DNA from 2 places in the Bacillus sp. LLTC93 genome. Region 2 is predicted to be linked to the other one. Evidence: a T-box and tRNA genes for the amino acid it is inferred to sense, from the RefSeq annotation. Region 2 holds a T-box; the other holds one or more tRNA genes.

Region 1 (7,321 bases), on a different contig from region 2:
CGGTACAGCCACGTGGAAAACTTACGATTCACATCAAAGCTCTCAATATTCACATAGGCACGAATAAACGCCTCCTGTGCGATATCCTCCGCTTCGTGTGCATTCCCAAGCATACGGTAGCACAGCTGATAAATTTTGTCTTTATACAGGTCTACGATGTCTGTAAATGCGTTCTGGTCGCCTTTTTTCACTTGCTTAATTCTCTTTTTAATCATTGTGTCCATAGTATATTCAACCTCTGCCTTCACCGGTCTTTATGTATACGAACCTCTTTCCAAAAGGTTTCATTCTCCTCTAAAAAATAGTGTAACAAATTTTTGACAGCGTGTTACGCTTATCAGCCGGTAAAAACCTTAATATATCCTTAAATTTTCCCAAAATAAAAAAAACGGGAACAAGTCCCGCTCTACAATAACTTTTCACCCATTAAAGAACCAATTAAAGCAACAGCCGCTTCTGCTGTTTTATTTTTCTCATCTAGTACTGGATTTACCTCCACAAATTCGGCTGAAGTCAAGATACCTGCTTCCTCTAAAAGCTCCATTGCAAGGTGACTCTCACGATAACTAATGCCGCCTGCCACTGGAGTTCCTACACCAGGGCATTCCGCTGGATCTAGCCCATCTAAATCAAGCGACAGGTGGACTCCATCTGTTCTTTCCTTTAAATACGTAATAGCTTCCTCCATCACCCTTGTCATCCCTAAACGATCAATTTCATGCATCGTATACACCTTAATGCCTTTTTCTCTAATCAACGCTCGCTCTCCTTCATCTAAAGAACGAGCACCAATTAATATGACATTTTCAGGTTTCAATTTAGGAGAATAACCACCTATGTTCGTTAAATCAGCATGCCCAAGGCCGAGACTGACAGCAAGCGGCATGCCATGAATATTTCCAGAAGGAGAGGTTTCCTCCGTATTTAAATCACCGTGCGCATCATACCAAATGACACCCAAGTTTTCATAATGCTTCGCTACACCAGCAAGTGTGCCAATCGCAATGCTGTGATCACCACCTAAAATCAGCGGAAACGAACCTGACTGCACAATACTGTCAACCTTTTCAGCAAGCAGCTGATTGGCACCAGCATTCTCCGTTAGATTTTTTAACTTTTCACTTGTATATAAACCTTTCTCATCGTCCCTTTGCTCGACTGGAATATCCCCGAGATCCTCCACATCAAATGAAAGCGATTCCATTTTTTCTTTTACGCCAGCACATCGAATCGCACTCGGCCCCATATCGACGCCCCTTCTCGTTTGACCCAAGTCCATCGGGACCCCGACAATCGTGACCTTCTTTTGATCTCCCATATGTACATCCCCTTTCCGTTCATGCTTATATTTTACTTTCTCGATGCCTTCTGACTCAACTCGACAACATTTTGAATAGTTATACATTCCCTCTGCCAACATAAAAAAAGACACCTTTTTGAAAAAGGTGTCTTAACTGGGCTAGCTGGATTCGAACCAACGCATGACGGAGTCAAAGTCCGTTGCCTTACCGCTTGGCTATAGCCCAAAAATGGTGGAGGGGGGCGGATTCGAACCGCCGAACCCGGAGGGAGCGGATTTACAGTCCGCCGCGTTTAGCCACTTCGCTACCCCTCCACATATGGAATTGATAAAGAAAAAACAGTGCCGGCAAGAGGACTTGAACCCCCAACCTACTGATTACAAGTCAGTTGCTCTACCAGTTGAGCTACACCGGCATATGGTGGAGGATGACGGGCTCGAACCGCCGACCCTCTGCTTGTAAGGCAGATGCTCTCCCAGCTGAGCTAATCCTCCACATCATGGTGACCCGTACGGGATTCGAACCCGTGTTACCGCCGTGAAAGGGCGGTGTCTTAACCGCTTGACCAACGGGCCAGTTTGTCAAGTTTGCTGTTTCCGTGAAGCTGACAAAAATTATTATATACAGGTTGTCCCCCTTTTGTAAAGGGGAATTTTATTTTTTTTATTTTCTAACAATTAATCACCTTTCAGCACGACATTTTGATTGAAATATAATTTCAGTATTTAAATATAATATTGAAATTTCATATCATACTCAATATACTGAAAATGAAGAAATAAGGAGGTATGTCACATGCAGCCATCTCAACTGCGTTCTTTGACAACAGAATCAAGAAACCCTAACACAATGGAAATTTCACAAGCAGATCCGCTCGAAATGCTCCAGATGATCAATGAAGAAGATATGAAAGTCGCTCAAGCGGTCAATCGTGTACTCCCACATGTCAAAACAGCAAGTGACTTTGCTTATGAATCCATCTCGAATGGAGGCAGACTCATTTATTTAGGCGCTGGAACTAGCGGCAGAATTGGCGTGATGGACGCTGTTGAATGTCCACCAACCTATAGCGTCTCCCCTGATGTCATTGTAGGTATCATGGCAGGTGGTGACTCCGCTTTTTCACATGCTGCCGAAGATGTGGAAGACAGTGAAGAAGCCGGCAAACAGGATTTAAAACACATCCACCTCACGTCAAAAGATACTGTCGTCGGCATTGCCGCTAGCGGTCGAACACCCTATATCATCGGCGCTTTAAATTACGCAAGATCCATTGGAGCAAAAACTGTAGCCCTCAGCTGTAACGAACAAGCAGAAATTAGCGAGCTGGCAGACTGCGCCATTGAAGTCATCGTTGGACCTGAAGCCATCACCGGGTCAACACGAATGAAAGCCGCATCCGCTCATAAAATGATTTTAAATATGCTTTCCACCTCAGCCATGATCAGACAAGGCAAAGTATATGAAAACCTGATGGTTGATGTAAAAGTAAGCAATCATAAACTAAAAGAGCGCGCTATCACCATCATTCAACATGTGACAAACGCTTCCTACGAACAAGCCGTGAAAACACTTGAAGCGGCAGATTTAGAAGTCAAAACCGCCATCGTCATGCTCCAAACAAACACAGACAAGAAGACAGCACAGGATTTACTCAACAAAACGAATGGCCATATCGACAAAGCCATCTTACATCATCAAGCCTAAAGGAGGCAGAGCTCATGTCAGCAGGTGGACTCACCCTACTACACACGATGAAATCAAAGCTTCCCCAATCTGAAAAAATCATTGCAGACTATATCCTTGCCCATCCTGACAAAGTCATTAAAAGCACAGTGCATGAAATCAGTCAGGCTGCCGGTGCAAGCAGCTCTGCAGTGATTCGCCTTTGTAAATCTCTCGGGCTAGATGGCTATCACGATTTGAAAATGCGGATCGCTGGAGACTTAATGCATGACGATAAACAAGGCTACCGAGATATCGAACAAGATGAACCACTTCAATCCATTATTCAAAAAACAGCAGGAAACTCAATTCAATCGATTAAGGATACGGCCTCTATTTTAAATGCAGAGGCTTTAGAAAAGGCCGTTCAATTGCTGCTACATGCAAATCAAATCCATTTTATCGGTGTTGGTGCATCTGGCATCGTCGCAGCTGATGCACAGCAGAAATTTCTCAGAATCAATTATGCAGCCACAGCCTTCACTGACATGCATATCGCATCCACAGTCATCGCAAATGCAGGAAAGAACGATATTGTTTTCGGAATATCCTTTTCTGGAGAAACGTTAGACATCATTCAAGCCCTTCAGCTCGCAAAAGAAAATCAAGTGAAAACCATTGCCTTAACGCATCCAGGCCATACAAGCGTTTCTGCTTTATGTGACGTTCACCTATCGACGTCCGGTTCCAATGAAGCACCTTTTCGCAGTGCTGCCACTTCCTCTAGAATGGCACAGCTCTACTTAATTGATGTCTTGTTCCTCAGCTTAGCTTCCCGTCAATATGAAGAGACAGCGCAATATATTGACAAGACAAGACATGCCATCCGCTCCATGAAACGAAAACCAAAGGGGGATTCAACATGAGTCATCAAAAGAAATATCAGCAGTTAGCGAAAGATATTCTTTCGCTCTGTGGTGGTTCTGAAAACATCTCTTCCCATACACATTGTATGACACGTCTCCGAATTACACCGATCGATGATGAAAAAGTTCAAATCACAGCGATCAAAGAACTTGATGGCGTCATTGGCGTCGTCGAGGCAGAAACGCTTCAAATCATTTTAGGCACTGGCGTTGTCAACCAAGTATCAAGTGCGTTTGACCAGCTGCTAAAAGCCTCTGGTTCATATGACTTGAACAACGAAGCACAAAAAAACAAGCAAGCCATTTCACAAAAGAACCGCACACCGTTCAAGCTGTTCTTACGGCGAATTGCCAGCATTTTTATCCCTATCATTCCGGCACTGGTTGCGTCAGGTCTCATTACAGGTATTACAAAAGCGATCGTGCAAGCGGGATGGCTCGATGAAAAATCTCAAGCTGCGATCATTTTAACTGTTATTGGTTCAGGCTTGTTCGCTTATCTTGGGATATTGGTCGGAACAAATGCCGCAAAGGAATTTGGAGGCTCTCCTGCATTAGGCGCATTGGCTGGTATCCTCATTATTAACCCAGCCTCCGCAGATATTATGTTATTTGGCACAAATATTCTACCAGGCAGAGGCGGACTCATCGGTGTTCTTCTTGCCGCCATCTTTATGGCCTTTGTTGAAACCCGAATTAGACGCTTTGTCCCGCAGTCACTCGATATCATCGTCACACCAACTATCACATTACTCATTACTGGAATTTTTACGTACGTCGTCTTCATGCCAGTCGGCGGATTTATATCTGATGCCATCACCTCAGGACTCACTTATCTATTAAACATTGGCGGTATTTTCGCTGGATTTGTTCTTGGTGCGACCTTCCTTCCTCTTGTTGTAACAGGTCTTCACCAAGGACTGACACCTATTCATATGGAACTCATCAATTCAATTGGAGATGACCCGCTTCTGCCAATTCTCGCTATGGGAGGCGCAGGACAGGTAGGCGCTGCCTTTGCCATTTATATGAAAACAAAAAAGAAAAAACTCAAAAGAGCCATTGCAGGTGGACTTCCTTCAGGAATGCTTGGTATTGGTGAACCACTCATTTTCGGTGTCACACTACCACTAGGAAGACCATTTCTCACTGCTTGTCTCGGTGCTGGAATCGGCGGAGCATTTCAAGCCTACTTCCAAATCGCCACTAAAGCCATTGGGGTATCAGGTCTCCCATTAACCTTTATCGTTCACACGCATCAAATGCTTCTTTACTTAATTGGACTATTCATTGCATATGTCGCTGGATTTATCTTCACATACTTATTTGGCTTTCATGATGATATGGCTGTTGAATTCGAGGAAACCAATCAATAAGGAGGTCTAGCTCTTGAAGAAATGTTTTCTTTTGATGACATGTCTGTTCATACTCCTTGGGCTACCAGTACAAACATTTGCAACTAGCTCCCATCCTGTATCGTCTTTGTCTAAAACAGCACCTGAAGAATATCCCGTCTTAAAAAAAGCAAAACGACCGGAACAAGTAGGTTTTTCTTCCAGGCAGCTTAGGAAGGTTGATCAAATGATTCAAAACGATATCAAAGCAGGATTTCCAGGAGCCGCGCTCATCATCATCAAGGATGGTAGGATCGTCCATCAAAAAGCCTATGGCTACAGGCAAAAATACGACGGTACGACTGAACTCAAATCGTATAAAAAAATGAAAAAGAACACACTGTTCGATCTCGCATCCAATACAAAAATGTATGCCACCAACTATGCCCTGCAAAAACTTGTTTATGAACAAAAACTAGATGTGAATGAAAAAATACAATCCATCCTGCCAGACTTTCAGGATGAACCAGATGCAAAGGTAACCGGCAAAGATCAGCTTCGAATAAAGGATCTTCTCACCCATTCTGCCGGACTCCCATCCAGTGTCTTATTTTATAGCAAAGAATCAGCGGGCTCTTTTTTCTCTCAAGATAGACAAACAACCATGAAATGGCTGCCTAAGGTGCCTCTACAATACGAGCCAGGTACCCAGCATATTTATAGTGATATTGATTACATGCTTTTAGGCATGATCATCGAGAAAAAAACAGGGATGCCTCTTGATCAATATGTAGAGTCTACAATCTATCGGCCGCTAGGTCTCAAGCATACAATGTTCAATCCGCTACAAAAAGGATTAAGGCCAAAGCATTTTGCAGCAACCGAACGTTTAGGCAATACGCGAGATGGTGTAATCGACTTTGAAAACATTCGACAATACACCCTGCTAGGTGAAGTACACGATGAGAAAGCATATTACTCAATGGCAGGTGTCTCAGGCCATGCTGGGCTTTTCTCTAACACCTCAGATATGGCGGTGCTACTCCAGCTGATGCTCAACAAAGGAGGCTATGGGAAAACAACCATCTTTGACCAAGCTTCTATTGATCTCTTTACAACATCCTCTGACACGAACCCAACATACGGGCTAGGCTGGCGGAAAAACGGCAATACTGACATGGAATGGATGTTTGGAAAATATGCAAGTAACGAAGCGTATGGACATACAGGCTGGACCGGAACGATGACGTTGATTGATCCAAAACACAATCTAGGTATCGCTTTGCTGACGAATAAGAAACATTCACCTGTCGTTTCACCTGAAACCAACCCTAATCAATTTGAAGGTGACCTTTTCCCAACTGGCACTTATGGAAGCATCATGACCGCAATCTACGAATCTTTTAAGTAAAAGGAGGAATTCGATGTTAAAATCTCTCTTCCCCGTTGCTCTGGTTTTGGCCCTGCTAACCTCTTCCATTCCAACGGAAAAGGTTAGCTCTGCCTCTCTTCCAACCGCAAAAAAAATGGTGCAAAACATGTCCCTGGATGAAAAGATTGGCCAAATGCTCATGCCAGACTTTCGCAATTGGCAAACTAAAGATGAATCCACGCCTACAGGCTTAACAAAGATGAATAAAGAAGTTTCTCATCTTGTAAAGAAATATCATCTAGGCGGTGTCATCTTATTCGCAGAGAATGTTGTTGATACGAAACAAACCGTCAAACTCACTCATGAATTTCAAAAAGCATCGCCAAATATTCCTTTACTCATTTCAATTGATCAAGAAGGCGGAATCGTCACAAGACTACAAAAGGGAACACATTTCCCAGGAAATATGTCGATTGGTGCCTCTAGAAGCAAGAAAAATGCATACGACACAGGAAAAATCATCGGAAAGGAATTAAACGCCTTAGGTATCAATACAAACTTCTCTCCTGTTCTTGATGTGAATAATAACCCAAACAACCCCGTCATTGGTGTACGTTCCTTTAGCTCTGACCCTGCACTTGTCACTAGACTCGGCCTTCAAACAATGAAAGGCCTTCAAAAGGAAAAGACCATTTCCACACTAAAGCATTTCCCGGGACATGG
Region 2 (7,321 bases):
TTTCACAAATGATGCAGCAGTTTGATTTTGATAGTTTCTGTTTACATTTAGGGCACTTTTTATACTTATCACAACCCATCCTTTGTTCATCTCCTTTATCATTATAGATATGTTACAGCTATAAATAAGTGCAGATAAATTAAATAGCCAAAGAATAAAGATAAGTGTAAAACAAACATAATTTTTCATACTCGCCTTTTGGTTGTGAAAACTTGATTGAATTTTGCGCTAAATTTGTATATTTTTTCATGATAACTAGCAAGTCTCAAGAAACTGTTCAAATCCATATTATCTATCATAAAAAAATCCCCTAGAATTCTAGAGGATTTTTGTTCCATGTTTCTCTCAAGTATGATCTTTTATTTTTCCATCAAATCACTAATCAATTGCTCTGTTGTCATGACAGTAGCAAATTCATCATGCAATGTAGCGAGTGAGAGACGATGAATTGTGCCCGGGTCATAGTATGTATCGTTTTGATCTGTTAGTCCAAAGGCAGCGGTTGCGTCTGAGATGAGATACGTGTTAAAGCCTAGATTCCCGCTCATTCTTGTTGTCGTTGACACGCAGTGAGGTGTTGTCAAACCTGTGATCACGACAGTGTCAATACGGTTCGATCTTAAATGTTCCTCTAAATTGGTGCCAATAAAGCTGCTATTTACTTTCTTTTTTATCACAGTTTCTTCATCTAGCGGCTTTACCATGTCTTTGAACTGATGACCTTCGTGCGTAGGATGAAATAAGGAATGTGGCTGATCAGATGTATGCTGGATATGAATCACTGTCCAGCCTTTCTCTCTCCAAAACGTCAATAAACGACTGATATTCTTCTCTGCATCAAGGTTATTTCGTTCTCCCCATTTTTCATGCTCGAACGCCTTCTGGACATCCACAATGATTAAAGCCTTTTGATTCTTCTGCACAAACGCCCACCTCCGAAAATTCTTATCCACTACATGTAGTGTAAGGAATGGTGATCCATTTGTACATGCTTTTATTTCTCTTCATGATGTTTTGCTTGTTTTTGCATCAACAAGACAAACCATACACTAGCAAAAATGTAATAGATACCGATGATCGAGGTACAGTTAGACATCACCTCTCCCATTTGAACTGATTTGACGATATTCATCCAGATGAAATAGATGATGAGAAATGAGCACGGAAAATAGAGAAAATAGCCTAAGAAATATAGCTTGAGCTTTTGCGTCATCGTCTGCCTCCTTTTGCTTTCACGTTCCTCCCTCCCTCTCTCATGATCTATTCGTCACACACTCTCTAATAACATGAAAAAAGACAGCACATGTCGCTGTCTTTTTTCATTTTTCCTTTAATTCGTATTCTGTCCTCCGCCGTTTAGCCCTTCTTTAATATAGCCATTGACTTGGCTTGAGGCTAATAGACCGATATGTCCAACTCCGTGGATGAGGACATTTCTTGCGCCTATTAAGCGAGAGAGACTGTTGACGACGATGAGATCGGCTGAGCTATAGACAGATGTGTAAAGAATTTTTTGATTTGGATCGGTGCCTGGTAATGCTCTGAGTGAAACGAGTCCATTCGCACCACCTAGTGTGACGACGTTTTCAATTTTATCTCCGCCGTCTAGATTTTTAATATAGTATAACGTATTGGCTCCGCCCATACTATGCGCCACAATATCTACTTTTTTGGCGCCCGTTTTGGCTAGTACATCTTTGACGTATCTAGATAGACGCGGTCCATTATTGAGGTTATTGCCTGTTTTGTCTATGAAATCAATTGCATATAATTGGTTTCGATCCCAGCCTTGTGACACCAAGTATCTTTTGATCGCCGCGAAGTTATAAGAGGCACCTCCCATGCCATGTACCATCACGACCGGATTATGCTCAGCCGCCTTGACCTCTTTCGGCTGGATAAAAGCCATTGATCCGACCACTAATGCAAACGCAACGAGAATTTGCAAACTCCTTTTCTTAAAAAGAATCACTTTCATTCCCCCTTATTCATCTTATACGACTCTATTTTATACAAGAAAAATATGTCAGAAAAGTGAACAAGGTAATATTTATCAAATGATTTTACAGCAATATAAATAATCAAAAAGCACCTTGGCCTTTTTTAAATCAAACCAAATAGACTACGAGACCTTCTTTCTTTCATATATAATATGAATAGACAAAAGGAGGTACTACTAGATGCTTTTTACGCAAACACCTGCACCACCCTACTATGCGGTGATTTTTACATCAAAACGAACAAATTGTGAGCAGAAAGAATACGCTGCTACTGCTCAAAAAATGGAACAATTAGCGAAAGACCTAGACGGGTTTCTTGGAATAGAAAGTGTACGAGATGAACATGGTATTGGGATCACTGTATCTTATTGGGATTCATTAGCAGCAATCAAAGAATGGAAAGAACATACAGCACATCAGCGTGTTCAAAAAAAGTGGAAAGCAGATTGGTACGAATCCTATACAACCCGAATTTGTAAGGTAGAACATGCTTATACAAACGAAGATTCACTCCTTGAACAAGAAGCAAACGGTTGAGAGAATACGGCCCTGTAACATGGTGAGTCTCTTTTTTAAAAAGATGCTTGCTCTGATGAATAGCATTAAAAAAGAAAAGCACCCCTATGTGTACTAACATTTGAGGTGCACTTCAATGATACTTGCTATTTCAATCAGGTTTATTGATATGTCACAAGGAAGTATTTCTTTTTCCCTCTTCTTAAAACCGTAAATTGGTTTTCAATTCGGTCTTCAGCTGAAAGGATATAATCTTTATCGGTTTGTCTCTCTCCGTTGATGTAGACTGCACCATTTGTAATATCTTCACGTGCTTGACGCTTTGATGGAGACAGCTTTGATTCAACTAGTATATCGACTAGTGTTAATTCTTCTGTGCTGCTTTTCTCAATTGATGGAACATCCTTAAAGCCTACTTTGACTTCTTCGGCTGAAAGTGATTTGATCTCGCCCTTGAATAGCGCATTTGATATGTTCACAGCCTGTTCTAGTGATTCACGGCCATGTACAAGTGTTGTGACTTCCTCTGCTAGACGGCGCTGTGCTTCACGCTTTTCAGGTGCTGTTTGTACTTTTTCTTCATACGATGCGATCTCTTCTTTTGATAAGAACGTAAAGTATTTTAAGTATTTCACGACGTCACGGTCATCTGTGTTGATCCAGAATTGGTAGAATTCATATGGGGACGTTTTTTCTTTATCTAACCAGATTGCGCCGCCTTCTGTTTTACCGAACTTTGTGCCATCTGCTTTTGTGACAAGCGGCATCGTGAGACCGAATGCTTTTGCCCCTTCTGCTTCAGACTTACGGATCAACTCAAGTCCAGACGTGATATTTCCCCACTGATCGCTTCCGCCGATTTGCAGCTTACAGTTTTCATTTCTGTAAAGGTTTAAGAAGTCTAAAGATTGCAGAATGACGTAGCTGAATTCTGTGTACGAAATCCCTGTTTCGATACGTGAGCTGACGATATCTTTTGCCAGCATGAAGTTCACACCGAAGTTCTTTCCAATATCACGAAGGAACGTGATGACATTCATTTGGCTGATCCAGTCGTAGTTATTCACGATGACGGCTGGGTTCTCGCCTGCTTCAAAATCAAGAAATTGAGAGAGCTGTCCTTTGATTTTCTCTGACCACTGTTCCACGATTTCTGCTGGGTTTAGTGAACGTTCTGCCTTTTTGAAGCTTGGGTCTCCGATTAGTCCAGTCGCGCCGCCAACAAGTGCAATTGGGTGATGGCCTGCTTCTTGGAACCTGCGTAATGTTAAAATCGGCAATAAATGACCAATGTGCAAGCTGTCAGCTGTTGGATCGAAGCCGGAGTATAGTTTGATTTTTTCTTCTGCTAATAATTTTGTTAAACCTTCTTCATCTGTTTGCTGCTGAATTAATCCTCTGAACGATAAATCTTCCATCAATTGACTCATATCCAAATCTCCTTTTTTTACAATTCAACATAAAAAACGCCCCTTCGAATGAACGAAGGGACGATATATATCGCGGTACCACCCTGCTTAAAAGACAAAATATCACGTCTTTTCACTTACACTGATAACGGACAGATCCGTTCTTTCACTAATCAGGCAGCCTTCATGCTCCTTTTCGTAAAAGCGGTTCGTGAGGGTAATTCGAATATCTCTTTGTACTGACTCGCACCAACCGTCAGCTCTCTTGGACAGGGAAAGATCATTCTACTGAATCTCAGTCAAAACCTTTTCATATTCAACTAATGTCATTTTTAACATACTTTTGATATCAAGTCAACTGACGAAAAAAATTAATCTTCCATCGTCGAAAGGTCGCCAGCCGGTAAATTCAGCTCCCACGCCTTTAGCACACGTCTCATAATTTTTCCACTTCGCGTTTTTGGCAGCTTGTCTTTAAACTCAATTTCTCTTGGTGCCGCGTGTGCAGCAAGTCCTTTTTTCACAAACGTACGAATCTCTTCTTTCAGCTCATCCGTCGGCTCGTATCCGCTCCTGAGAGCAATGAATGCTTTAATAATTTCACCACGTACCGGATCTGGCTTTCCAATAACACCAGCCTCTGCAATAGCCGGATGTTCTACCAGTTTACTTTCCACCTCAAATGGACCGACCCGCTCTCCTGACGTCATGATGACATCATCGACACGTCCCTGGAACCAAAAGTATCCGTCTTCGTCCATATATGCTGAATCTCCTGAAACATACCAATCTCCCGGCATAAAGTAAGATTCATATTTTTCAGGATTGTTCCAGATCGTATACATCATGGACGGCCAGCCCTTTTTGATTGCAAGGTTGCCCATCCGGTATGGCGGAAGTTCATTTCCCGCATTATCCACAATCGCGGCTTCTACGCCTGGAATTGGTTTCCCCATCGAGCCTGGTTTGATGTCCATGCATGGATAATTACAAATCAGCTGTGCACCAGTTTCCGTCATCCACCAAGTGTCGTGAATTCGTTTGCCAAATACAGCGTCTCCCCAGCGGATCACTTCAGGATTGAGAGGCTCTCCTACACTTAAGACATGTCGAAGCGAGCTGAGGTCATATTTTTGAATGAGGTCGTCGCCTGCCCCCATCAGCATTCTGAAGGCTGTGGGTGCACTGTACCAAACGGACACACCAAGTGATTCAATGGTTTCATACCACGTATCAGGATTAAACCGGCCTCCTAAAATGACATTCGTCGCCCCATTTAACCACGGTGAAAAAATACCGTACACTGTCCCTGTTACCCATCCTGGATCAGCTGTGCACCAGTAGACGTCTTCTTCTTTCAGGTCAAGCACCCATTTACCGGTCTGATCTTGCTGCACCATCGCTCCATGGACGTGCAGCACACCTTTTGGCGTACCAGTTGACCCTGACGTGTAATGGAGCAGGAAACCGTCTTTTTCATCCATCCATTCAATGTCAAGTTCCTTTGCTGCCTCCTCAAATGCCTCTTTGTAGTGAATTGTCCGCACGTCATCGATGTCTTCCTTTTCTCCACCGACAATGACGACTGATTCAAGCTTTGGAAGCTCTGCAAATGGAATGCGCTCAAGCAGGTCAGGCGTCGTCACAATGACTTTTGCCTCACTATTTTCTAAACGATCTTTGACGGCACCTTCCATAAATGCCTCAAATAACGGGCCAACGATCGCACCAATTTTGACAGCACCAAGCAAAAGAAAATAGAGCTCAGGTGATCTTGGCATAAAGATAAAGACACGATCCCCTTTTTGCACATGCGCCTTTTCTCTGAATAGATTTCCCGCTTTGTTTGTGTTGATTTTCATATCCCTGAACGTATACTTTTCATCCCGCTGTGAATCTTTGTAATGAAGCGCCACCTTGTTCTTACGAAACGAGTCCGCATGTCTGTCAATTGCTTCATAGGCTGCATTTATTTTTCCTGTTTCATACCAGGAGAAGTTTTTTCTCGCTTCCTCCCATGAAAATTCTTTGTATGCCTGCTCATAATCATTTAAATGATAGTCCCCTTTTACTGATGGTAGCGTTTCCACTTTCATCAAACAGTCCCCCTTTGCATACGTTTACAATGACCATTATAGTATAGATGACTTTTTTTCTCAATTTTTAAAAAACTTATTGTGAAACCGTTTTAATTTTTGCAAGATTTAAGCTAAAATAGAGACGACTCACTAGAATTTGAGGCGGTGGATACGTGGAGCATCCTAAAACTTATTATTCAAAAACAATTGAACGAGAAACAGGTTCTATCCTGATTGAAGGACCAGTACCTGCATCAGAGCTTGCGAACTATACGTTTCATGAAGGACTAACGGCATTTCGCACGCCTGAGGAGCAAAAACAAGCACTTGTTGAAATAGCAGATCTTCCAGAAGGGCGTATTATCATTGCAAGAGTGGATGAGCTTGTCGTAGGCTATGTCACGTATTTGTATCCTGATCCGCTTGAGCGCTGGTCAGAAGGCAACATGGACAATTTAATTGAGCTTGGTGCCATTGAAGTCGCTCCTCCATTTAGAGGATGCTCGCTCGGCAAGCATTTACTTGATGTGAGCATGATGGATGAGCAAATGGAGAACTACATCATTATTACAACTGAATATTACTGGCATTGGGATTTAAAGGGGACAAAGAAAAACGTTTGGGAGTACCGTAAAATGATGGAGAAAATGATGAACGCAGGTGGTCTTGTTTGGTTTGCAACAGACGAGCCTGAGATCAGCTCACATCCGGCCAATTGTTTAATGGCGAGAATCGGAAAAAACGTGAGTCCTGATTCGATCGAGCGTTTTGATCGCCTTCGTTTCCATCAACGCTTTATGTATTAACGTTCAATTCGTTTTTTTGGCAAAGGGGTTTGGTAAACAATGATGATTGAACAAATTATGGAGCGTGATGTGATCACGCTGCGAAAAACCGATACGATCGAAGAAGCCATTCAAAAAATGAGTGCACATCACATTCGGCATATTCCCATCGTATCTGATCAAGATTCTGTCATTGGGATGGTGACAGATCGGGATATTAAAAATGCCAGTCCAAGTATTTTCGAAACAGAAAAAAGGCAGCTTTTTATTCAGCGGCCAGTAGAAGAGATCATGGTGTTAGAGACGATTACCGCCCATCCGCTTGATTTCGTTGAGGAGATTTCAAGTGTCTTTTTTGAGCATGGAATTGGCTGCCTTCCAGTAGTGAGACGCGGTAAGCTTGTAGGCATTATCACGAAGACAGATTTACTTCGTACGTTTGTCAGACTGACAGGTGCAGATCAGCCTGGGTCACACTTAGAGGTTGAAGTGGAGCAGATGACAGAAGGGCTCGCAGACATTACGACTATTTT

The links. The T-box of region 2 lies ahead of tyrS (tyrosine--tRNA ligase). A T-box ahead of a tRNA ligase gene usually reads a tRNA of that ligase, here a tRNA-Tyr.
Region 1: it encodes a tRNA-Tyr, which carries the amino acid that the T-box ahead of tyrS (tyrosine--tRNA ligase) is inferred to sense. The anticodon was not compared.

Annotation. Positions count from the first base shown of each region.
Region 1 is NZ_PVME01000004.1:10,070-17,390, reverse strand. It holds gene sigW (RNA polymerase sigma factor SigW) at 1-224, opposite strand, end outside; gene rocF (arginase) at 407-1,318, opposite strand; tRNA gene C6W18_RS13880 (tRNA-Gln) at 1,455-1,526, opposite strand; tRNA gene C6W18_RS13875 (tRNA-Tyr) at 1,531-1,615, opposite strand; tRNA gene C6W18_RS13870 (tRNA-Thr) at 1,644-1,716, opposite strand; tRNA gene C6W18_RS13865 (tRNA-Val) at 1,720-1,795, opposite strand; tRNA gene C6W18_RS13860 (tRNA-Glu) at 1,802-1,876, opposite strand; gene murQ (N-acetylmuramic acid 6-phosphate etherase) at 2,097-3,008, shown strand; gene C6W18_RS13850 (MurR/RpiR family transcriptional regulator) at 3,023-3,892, shown strand; gene C6W18_RS13845 (PTS transporter subunit EIIC) at 3,889-5,268, shown strand; gene pbp4b (penicillin binding protein PBP4B) at 5,282-6,637, shown strand; gene C6W18_RS13835 (glycoside hydrolase family 3 protein) at 6,651-7,321, shown strand, end outside.
Region 2 is NZ_PVME01000007.1:99,634-106,954, reverse strand. It holds partial or broken gene C6W18_RS17295 (collagen-like protein) at 1-79, opposite strand, end outside; gene C6W18_RS17290 (cysteine hydrolase family protein) at 360-923, opposite strand; gene C6W18_RS17285 (hypothetical protein) at 995-1,213, opposite strand; gene C6W18_RS17280 (esterase/lipase family protein) at 1,331-1,909, opposite strand; gene C6W18_RS17275 (antibiotic biosynthesis monooxygenase family protein) at 2,181-2,537, shown strand; gene tyrS (tyrosine--tRNA ligase) at 2,678-3,946, opposite strand; T-box leader at 4,000-4,237, opposite strand; gene acsA (acetate--CoA ligase) at 4,297-6,021, opposite strand; gene C6W18_RS17260 (GNAT family N-acetyltransferase) at 6,177-6,809, shown strand; gene C6W18_RS17255 (CBS and ACT domain-containing protein) at 6,849-7,321, shown strand, end outside.